3 regions of the Paenibacillus sp. 01T422 genome follow, and region 2 is predicted to be linked to each of the others. Evidence: riboswitches for the same ligand, from Rfam matches in the RefSeq annotation. Region 2 holds a riboswitch; each other region holds the start of a gene.
What was found. A riboswitch is a leader RNA that binds a small molecule or an ion and turns the genes downstream of it on or off. The one in region 2 is predicted to bind cyclic di-AMP.

Region 1 (3,186 bases), on a different contig from region 2:
CAAATACAAAAAAACTAAAAATAATCGATTCAGCCATACTGCGCCATATCATATTCGTTAATCTTCGTTTATAGCCGTCCAATATGCGCTGAACCTCCTCTAGATAATTACATCACTTTAATTTTAATATCTCCTACGATATAAGAAAGCACAAGTTTCACTCGGTGATCACAGCTCTCATAATTGGACGACTGCCACTGCAATTTGTTCATTACGCCCGACTCGCGCTCACTTGCCACTTGAATTTGGCCAAAAGTGACGGAAGCCCCCACGAAGACGCCAATATCATCGGGAACCTTGATATCAACATCACCTATCACACCTTGCAGGATAAGCGTCGTTTCCTTTTGCTCAAGAATGGCAAGCGAGAGATCAATATAAGTCTCCCCAATAATGTACCATGTTGAACTATTGCGCATGATCCAAGGCTCACGCCCCAAGCGGACGCTATCCATCAACTTCTGCTTTTGAATATAAGTGTCATCTTTGTGCATTTGTTTAGAACGGATGAAAAAGAATCCTAATGAAATCAAAACGATAGCGAAAACAATCGTAATATGATCACCAAACAGAATCACAGCCCCCACGCCGATGAGCACAAAACCTTTGCGCTCTTTGCGGGAACGGACCCGATGAATGCCCAGCAAGACGAGGATAATCGCAAGAATGGGGAAAAAGCCTATCGTATGATCCAGAAGCAAAAAAAGACCGGCGCCAATCAGCACTAAGGCCGTATTCCGGTTGCGGTTGTTTTTGGTTTCTTCGCCCATCGCTGCACCTCCTCTGGCTGCCGATTAATTCGTTCATATAGATTCCTAGCATACCATAAGAATGGACAGCCTCCAAGATGCAAATCCTTGCCCAGCAAGGATCTAGCCTGAGGAATGGAGGCCAGCACCCGGCTGCGCCGCACGCATTGCGCGGCGCAGTACAATCACGCGTGGCTTATTTCTTGTCGCGCCAATCCTGCTGTAGCTTACGCAGCTCCTGCTGGAGGTTGCTGCCAGCCTCCTTCAGCGTCTCTCGCGACACGCGCCCCGCCACGCGCAGGCCCTGCATCGCTTCCCGGCCGAGCTCGCGGCCGGTTGCTTCCAGCTCGCGGAGTGCCTCGCGAGCCTCCTCCTTGGACAGCCCGCTGCGCGGCTGTCCGGCTCCTGCTGCGCTGCCTGCACGCAGCGCAGCTAGCTCGTCTGCGAGCGCCAGGCAGACGTCCTGGCTGCTTGCGTACTGCGCGCGGTACTGCGCGCAGGCTGCTTCCAAGCGCAGCTTCTCTTGCAGCGCTATACGCGCCAGCTCTTCGTCGCCAGCGCGCATGGCTAGCTCAGCCTGCTCAGCGCGCAGCTGTGCCATCTCCTCCGCGTCGACGCTTTGGCTGCGCAGCTCAATCGTTCGCTGCAGCGCCTCCTCGTAGCGCTCTTCCAGCTCGGCAATGCCGCGCGATGCGCCAGAGTGTCCGGAGCCTCCGGAGTGGCCACCTCCCCGTTCATGCAGGTCCAGCTTGCTGGCTGCCTCCTGCCAGGCCACATCCGCCATTTTGCCAATTCGATCAAATACGCTCATTATCCCACACCCCTAGGTTCCTATTGATTAATTGAACTCTGCCGAATCGTTTTGTTTTTTCAGCATGCGATAGCCGTAATACATTAACCACACAGCAAACACAATCGCGAGGAATCCAGATAGTTTTGTAATTAAAATCAAAGCGCCAATACCAAAAATAACCCATCCAATCTTCTTTCCATTACTTATCCCCACATAACCAAGCCCCACCATCGCCACAGGAACCAAAAGTCCCATGAAATGAAAATGCATGCCTACTTGATGCATACAAATGAGGAAGCCTACTGCTATTAGAATAAATGCCCAACTTTTCGATCGATTCATGCTCATTATTGCACCGCCCTTCGCGTAATCTTCATGCTACTATCGTAGCCGAAATGGATTCAGCTCAAAACGGACTCCCGACTGTTTTTGTACCTAGACCTAAGTCCAGTACGCACTAAGACCCTTACCCATATTTTGGGCGTTGTTTCTCTTATTCTATCAATGATAGAATATTTGAAGCCGAGTCCGGTGCACAGACAAAGTGCCGGTACGGGGGACGATTTACATGGGGTGAATATTTGCTCTGTACGCAGAGCAGACTAGGGAGAACCTTCTTCCCGAACCCGTCAACTAACCTCGGAGGCTCATTTGAAGGAGGATTACCAATTGAATTTGATTACAAAAGGGTTAACGTGCCTTGCTGTGTCCGTCACAGTTTTGGCAGGGGGCTTTCTTTCCCCATTTTCGGGACATGCTTACGCAGCCGCGAGTATGGACGTGAAAGTTCAAGTCAACGATGACCTGGTTCAATTTCCGGATGCACAGCCTTATTTGGATGACAACCATGCTACACAAGTACCGATCCGTTTTGTAACAGAGAAACTGGGTTATGATGTACAATGGCATAAGGAAGGCGACGAAATCAAAGTCACACTTAATAACGACAAGCACTCAATTTCCTTGGTGTCAGGTCAAAAAGAGGCCGAAATCGATAGCACTCGTGTCGAGATGGACACACATGCCGAGTTCCAAAACGGGCGTGTATACGTGCCACTTCGTTTTCTAAGCAAWGCTTCCGACATCCCCGTTCAATGGGACGCAAGCAGCAAATTAGCGATTCTGAGTAAAGACGGCAATCATCATGCACCTGATTATCAGCTATTTGAGTCAACAGCTTACTCGGCAGATCCATCTGAAAATGGTGGTTTTGGCGCCTACGACTATATGGGGAATCCATTAGGAATCGGAACGGTCGCTGTAGATCCATCTGTTATTCCACTTGGATCTAAGCTCTATATAGAAGGCTATGATTTCAATGGCCTGCCAAAAGGCGGCATGTATGCTTATGCAACGGATACCGGTAGTTCCATCAAAGGCAATCGCGTTGATATTTTTGTTCCTGGCTCTCAACAATCCTTACGCAAATTTGGCTTACAAACTGTTAAAGTGTACAAACTAAACCCGTGATGCTCACGGGTTTTTTATTTATTGGTGCCAACAGCGCTCCTCTTTTAAACTCCTGGATAGTTGGTATGCGAATCAAGCTAAAACTTTAATCATGGGAACTGTAGTCCGTTATTTAATGAAAAACAAACTGTTTCCTCACTGAGCGGATCTACAGGGTCTTAATCGGCCTCACTG
Region 2 (2,917 bases):
TTAGGAGGGACACCTGTGACAACTTATCTCAAATCCGGCCTCAGGGCGGCTCTGCAGCAACCCTTCGCCACGATTGTCTTATTCATCTACCAGATGTGCTGGGGGATGCTGCTGTATAAGCTTGTACAAGGGGTCCTTGTCCCCCTCATGCATCGCTTTCCCGGCGGCGATCAGCCGAAAGAAGCGCTCCAGCTTTTTCTCGCCGAAAGTCAGTTCCAGCTATTCAAAACGGATCTTAGCCATTCCTACTTGTGGTGGCTGGCTATCCTGCTCCTAGCTCGCATGCTGCTTACCCCGATGCTGAACAGCGGCGTCTACTATTCGCTCACGCATTCGGATCAAAATGCCGGCTATCGCTTCGTCCGCGGCATCAAGGAACTCACACTTCCCTTCTTCGCCGCGTATATAATCCGAATCGCCATGTCTCTGCTGCCTCTCATCTGGGTGCTGCCCAAAGCGCAGAAGGTGCTTGCTCACAGCTCATCTTATGAGCAGGCCTCCCTCGACTTACTGCCTTGGCTAATGGGGATGCTGGTTTATGGCTTTCTGCTGCATCTACTTTTTATGTACGTCCAGTTCGCGATTGCGGCGCATCTCGGCATTGTATCCACAGTCATCACGTTCATCCGGTATTCGCTGCCGATTATCGGCCTTTCCCTGATCCTTTTAATTAGTTCAGGACTTTTGGCAGGGATTACGGTCACATCGACCTATATCTGGGCAGGACTGGTAGCGCTAATCATTTATCAGCTTTTCCCGCTCTTCCATATTTTCATGCAAATGTGGTCCATTACCTCGCAATTTCAGCTTCTTTCCGCCAAAATGAGTCGTTAAAACAAAATAAATAAAACCATAATTGGTTTAGATTTGTTCAATCCCCTTGCAAAAGGGGATTTTTTTGTCTGTAAAGCGAACCTTTACACATTTTTTCAGACCAAATTGCACGAAAAAGGAGGAATTTCGATGTTTATGACGAATTAAAGAGACTAGCATTAAAAAACCAAATATTTCATGCCGAATTCCTCATTTCTTGGGGAAACGGGGGAACCACACCGGGTGAATTGATCTTGCAAGACAGGGATCATAGGGAACCTTCAACCGAACCCTCCAGCTAACCTCGTAGGCACCGGAAGGAGACAAGCAGTTGAAAAAGGTTGTTGCTCTTCTTTTTAGTCTTGTTTTGTTTTTGAGTGTAGCTTTAGGGAGTGTGTCTGCGTCAGAATCCACATTGGACTCAACGGTTGACGAATTGATTGGAACACCGTACCGCGATGCGGGAACGACAACAAGAGGCTTTGATTGCTCTGGTTTCACATCGTACGTGTTCAATAAATTCGGCATTGACCTTCCTCATAGTTCAGCAGCTCAAAATAAAGAGGGCTACTGGATCGACAAAAGTGATCTTCGTAAAGGTGATCTTGTGTTCTTCGACACAGGGGGCAAAGGCATTTCTCACGTTGGTATCTACCTTGGAAATGGTGAATTCATTCACTCTGCATCCAATGAAGGTATCGTGAAAAACAAGCTAAGCGAATCCTATTATGCGAAAAGGTATGTATCCGCTAGACGTGTTCTGTGGGATGATATCTACAATCAACTAACTGCTGAATCCAAGTAATTTTCTTGTTCAACATGAATAAAGCCCAGACAAGCGTTAGCTCGAATGAGCCGCTTTTCAGGGCTTTTATTCTTTTTTTGAAATGATGCAACTTGACATAGCATGTTAGCCGTCCTATAATTACGGCATCATGTTTCTAGGGTTCCGCGGCGCTGCAGCGCCGGTCTGGTCCGAGAGAAAACACGCAGCGGATACGCTGTGATCACGGAGGGGAAAAAGCCCGGGAGTCTTATCGCATTAGCGATATTGCTTCCAGGCTTTTTCTTTTTGCCGCGATCTAATGGGCATCTTAGCATACTTTTGAAGGAGTGATTCACAGATGGCATGGTTATATCTAGTCATTGCAGGTGTTTTTGAAGTCGTATGGGCGATCTCATTGAAGTTCTCCAATGGTTTCACACGACTGGTTCCATCCAGCATCACCATTGTCGGCATGATTATCAGCTTTTATTTTCTCGCAGCAGCTACGAAAACTCTTCCTATCGGCACAGCCTACGCGGCTTGGACGGGAATTGGCGCTGTAGGTGCAATTATTATCGGCACCCTATTTCTGAATGAGCCTATTAGTTTACTGCGTATTCTATTCATGATCCTTATTCTGGTCGGCGTTCTCGGCCTTAAGTTCACATCCGGGCACTAAGCTTACGCCCACTCACTCCGGCCGATGATTCCTAAGCCACCATGTAGCTGACATACCAGAAGGAACTGCCGACAAATATCCGCAGATTCTCCGCCAGCGGTTTAAAGATCTCTTGGATTCCGCAATTTGCAGCACCTCTGGTCGAACGTCCACACCAACGATGTGTTTGGCCGTTGCCGCCATGAACTGTGTCCAATATCCAGTACCGCAAGCCACCTCCAGAACGCGGCTCCCAGTCACCTGCCTCTTCACGATATCCGCCAGCATCGCAAGTTCTTGCTGATACTCCGCATCCTCACGAGCATAAATCCGTTCATATTCAGCCGCTCGCGCGCCGTAGTAATCCTGCATGCCCTCTTTCTCTTCACGCAAAAGCCGCTGCCGATCCTTCACCTCGGGAACGATCCGTTGTTTAGCTGCCAATAAGTCGGCAAAAATAGCTCCGCCATGCGAATCATAATTCGCGAGTAGGCCATGCGTCGCCATCACAATAAGCTGCGTCATAGACAAGCCTGTTTCCTCCGCCATGCGCTCCAAATCTGCTTTCACTTTCTCAGGTAAGTAGACGGAAAGCCTCTTGGTTTTATCGTTCTTGTCGTCCATTCGGAGATTCCCCCTTTGCATTTTTATTATTTTAACACATATTATATGTCATTAAA
Region 3 (3,186 bases), on a different contig from region 2:
GGGTCGCATGTTCAAATCGTGTCATCCCGATAATTACGCGGGTGTAGTTCAATGGTAGAACTTCAGCCTTCCAAGCTGGTAGCGTGGGTTCGATTCCCATCACCCGCTTCACAGAAAGAAAGAGCCACCTTCGGGTGGCTTTTTCTTTTGCGCGGGAAGGGGAGAGAAGCCAGAAGGGTTCGACCGTCCGTGAAGGCGGCATGAGTAATCCCGAGTTGGACGCGCGTCCAAATCTACCGATACTTGCTTCCGAAGGGAGCATGTTCAATGAGATGGAGCAGGGGAGAGGGAACTGGAGTCCGCTATTTCGGACAAAACGGCCTGTTGCCCCGGAGAGGGGGAACTACAAGGCCTTATTTGTTCATTAGGCGAGTTTACAAGCCGATAACGGCATAATAAAGGCCTGTAGTTCCCATGAACCGGCGAATATGCCGTTTTCCATATAAATAGAGGCCTGTAGTTCCGTTTCCACACAGAGGCACACGGTGCAGCAGGGAAAATCGTCCTCGCCTGATGCCCGAACCCGCTCATTTCTTGGCAAAAGAAGATGAAAGCGTTATACTTAATTTGTTAACGTGTGCATTATCGTAAGACGATATCAATGAAATGAGGTCGGCGACTATGAAGGCGAAAAAGCTTGGAAATGCAGGTTTTGATATCTCAAACATAACCTTTGGCTGTTGGGAGCTCGGAGGAGGTCCCTGGGAGTTCACGAACGATCAAAATAATATCGAGCTCGTCCGTAAAGCGTTCGAGCTAGGCATCACAACGTTCGATACGGCTGAAGGCTACGGCAATGGACACTCGGAAGAAATCGTCGGAGCTGCTTTGGCAGAGATACGCAAGCAATGCATCATTACGACTAAGGTGAGCCGCAGCAATCTTGCTCCTCAAGATGTACGGAAGTCAGCAGAAAACAGTTYGAAACGTTTGAAGACAGATTACATAGATGTTTATTACATTCACTGGCCAAGTTATGAGATCCCGGTAAAGGATACACTTGCTGAATTTGTGAAGTTGAAGGAAGAAGGCTTGATTCGAGCCATCGGTGTCTCGAATTTCTCTTTGGAGCAGCTGAAAGAAGCGGTGAATTACGCACAGATCGATGTGATTCAGCCGGAATACAGCCTGCTCCACAGAGCTATCGAGCAAGAAGTTTTACCATTTTGCCAGGAACATAACGTTGGTGTGATGAGCTACAGTTCGATCGCGAAGGGAATCCTGACGGGTGCTTTCCATCTTCATGGCAAGATGTTGAAAGAGGGAGACTTCCGTAAGGAGAGAAGGCTGTTCCTACCGGAGCATCTGGAGGCGGAGAAGGAGCTTCTGGCTGTCATGAAAGAAATGGCTGATTCCAAGGACGCTAGCGTAACACAGATTGCAATTGCTTGGTTGCTGCACCAGGAAGCACTTACTTCGGCTATTATAGGCACGCAGGACGAGCATCATCTTGAAGATAATATAAAAGCGGCCTCATTGTCATTATCCGCCTCAGAACTAGAAGCATTAAACACAGTCAGCGAGCGAGCGCTGTCAGTAATTGGCTACTAGGCTACTCCTAGTAGCAAACCACCCGACGGGGTGGTTTTTTGTTGTGTCTGACGCTGTGTGCTTTGCTGTGCCCTACGCTGTGTGCTTTGCTGTGCTTTGCGTTGCATGTTCATTTGCGCATTATGTTGTGCAATATGTATGTATTATGCGACAAAATTCGTTGGTAAAACTTACCGTTTCGCAAAAGTTGTATCTACTAAATAAACTATGCTAGTCTAACATAGACAAAAAATGCCGAATCTCGGAGCATCAAAAGCTCCGGTACGGGGGACTTCTTTATTTGGGGTGAATGAGCGCTGCTAGCTAAGCGTACTAGGGAAAACCTCTTCCCGAACCCGTCAACTAACCTCGGAGGCGTCAAGGAGGCAAGGTTTTGAAATCTTTTTCTTTACGTCTTATTTGTTCATGCGCAATTTTATGTGCCGCAGTACCGATGTTTACTGCACATTCCGCTCAGGCCGCTTCTGCGCCTACGGACCGTCCTGTCAAGGTTCAAGTCAATGAGGAGCTGCTGAAGTTTCCAGAAGTTCAGCCTTACATTGATGACAAAGGCATCATGCAAGTTCCACTCCGAGTGTTATCTGAGAAGCTGGGCTATCAGGTGAGCTGGGAGAAGCAAGAGGATCAAATCGAGGTCACGCTGGTTAACAAGCAGCAGTCAATCCTACTAGTTACAGAGCAACAACAAGCGCTTGTGAACAGTAAGAAGATCAGTTTGGAAAGCAGTCCAACCGTGTATCAAGGGAACACTTATGTTCCACTGCGTTTCATCACGGAAACCTTCGGTTCACCAATTGAATGGAATGAAGCCAACCAGATCGCGATTGTGGATGTGGACGGAAAGTCGCACAAACCAGCCTGGATAGCACCACCTCCAGCTCCTAAGGTCGTTGCCGCCGCTGCTCCTGTTGTTCCGTCTGTGAGTGAGCAAATTGCTCAGGCGGCAAATGCTTATATGGGCGTGCGTTATGTATGGGGTGGTACGACACCGAATGGATTTGATTGCTCCGGTTTTGTGCGGTTTTTGTATCAAGCGAAAGGGATCGATTTGCCTCGTACGTCAGCGGAGATGCACAGCGAAGCAGGTACGATAGTCACGGATTTGAAAGCCGGAGACTTGGTGTTTTTTGCTTCAAAAACTGTGAATCACGTGGGCATTTATCTCGGCAATGATCGATTCATTTCAGCGACTACATCCAGAGGCGTGGCTGTAGATAGCCTTTCGAGCGCGTATTGGAGTGCAAGGTATGTCGGAGCGAGAAGAGTTATGTAAGGATAGGACTATCGAACACTTGTTTCTATGTTCTTTCAAAGGAAAGGCATAGAAGGCAGGTGTTTTTTTTCGTCCGCGGAATAATGCGATTTTTATCGAAATTTTATGGTTTTTAGCCTATAATGAAGAAATGTTTGGAAGAAAGAAAGAGCAGGTGAACACGAGCGCATGCAATTAAGTGTCTGGAAGAGTTGGTTTCATAAAAAGAGACATTCGAGTATAGCAGATAGCATGTATACCGTGGATAAGGGTCCTGCAATGCCAGATGAGATCCGGGAAGTTATTCAGCAGTTTTTCCGTACATACAATCATTTCAAAGGGGCTAGAAGCCTGCAAACGGATACTTTTATAAAAGAGGTATT

Region 1: it holds a riboswitch for cyclic di-AMP, as region 2 does, so the genes downstream of both, AC1DUA_RS04230 (stalk domain-containing protein) here and AC1DUA_RS15040 (C40 family peptidase) in region 2, are expected to answer to the same signal.
Region 3: it holds a riboswitch for cyclic di-AMP, as region 2 does, so the genes downstream of both, AC1DUA_RS03445 (C40 family peptidase) here and AC1DUA_RS15040 (C40 family peptidase) in region 2, are expected to answer to the same signal.

The regions. Positions count from the first base shown of each region.
Region 1 covers NZ_JBFTQB010000043.1:1,040-4,225, forward strand. Annotated here, with positions in the region: gene AC1DUA_RS04210 (sensor histidine kinase) at 1-82, opposite strand, end outside; gene liaF (cell wall-active antibiotics response protein LiaF) at 108-770, opposite strand; gene AC1DUA_RS04220 (PspA/IM30 family protein) at 946-1,560, opposite strand; gene AC1DUA_RS04225 (LiaF transmembrane domain-containing protein) at 1,588-1,890, opposite strand; cyclic di-AMP (ydaO/yuaA leader) riboswitch at 2,053-2,205, shown strand; gene AC1DUA_RS04230 (stalk domain-containing protein) at 2,212-3,012, shown strand.
Region 2 covers NZ_JBFTQB010000234.1:103-3,019, reverse strand. Annotated here, with positions in the region: gene AC1DUA_RS15045 (hypothetical protein) at 16-834, shown strand; cyclic di-AMP (ydaO/yuaA leader) riboswitch at 1,003-1,141, shown strand; gene AC1DUA_RS15040 (C40 family peptidase) at 1,145-1,618, shown strand; guanidine-I (ykkC/yxkD leader) riboswitch at 1,745-1,847, shown strand; gene sugE (quaternary ammonium compound efflux SMR transporter SugE) at 1,938-2,258, shown strand; gene AC1DUA_RS15030 (methyltransferase domain-containing protein) at 2,271-2,861, opposite strand.
Region 3 covers NZ_JBFTQB010000034.1:7,697-10,882, reverse strand. Annotated here, with positions in the region: tRNA gene AC1DUA_RS03465 (tRNA-Pro) at 1-30, shown strand, start outside; tRNA gene AC1DUA_RS03460 (tRNA-Gly) at 38-108, shown strand; gene AC1DUA_RS03455 (hypothetical protein) at 135-368, shown strand; gene AC1DUA_RS03450 (aldo/keto reductase) at 622-1,551, shown strand; cyclic di-AMP (ydaO/yuaA leader) riboswitch at 1,774-1,923, shown strand; gene AC1DUA_RS03445 (C40 family peptidase) at 1,925-2,824, shown strand; gene AC1DUA_RS03440 (hypothetical protein) at 2,993-3,186, shown strand, end outside.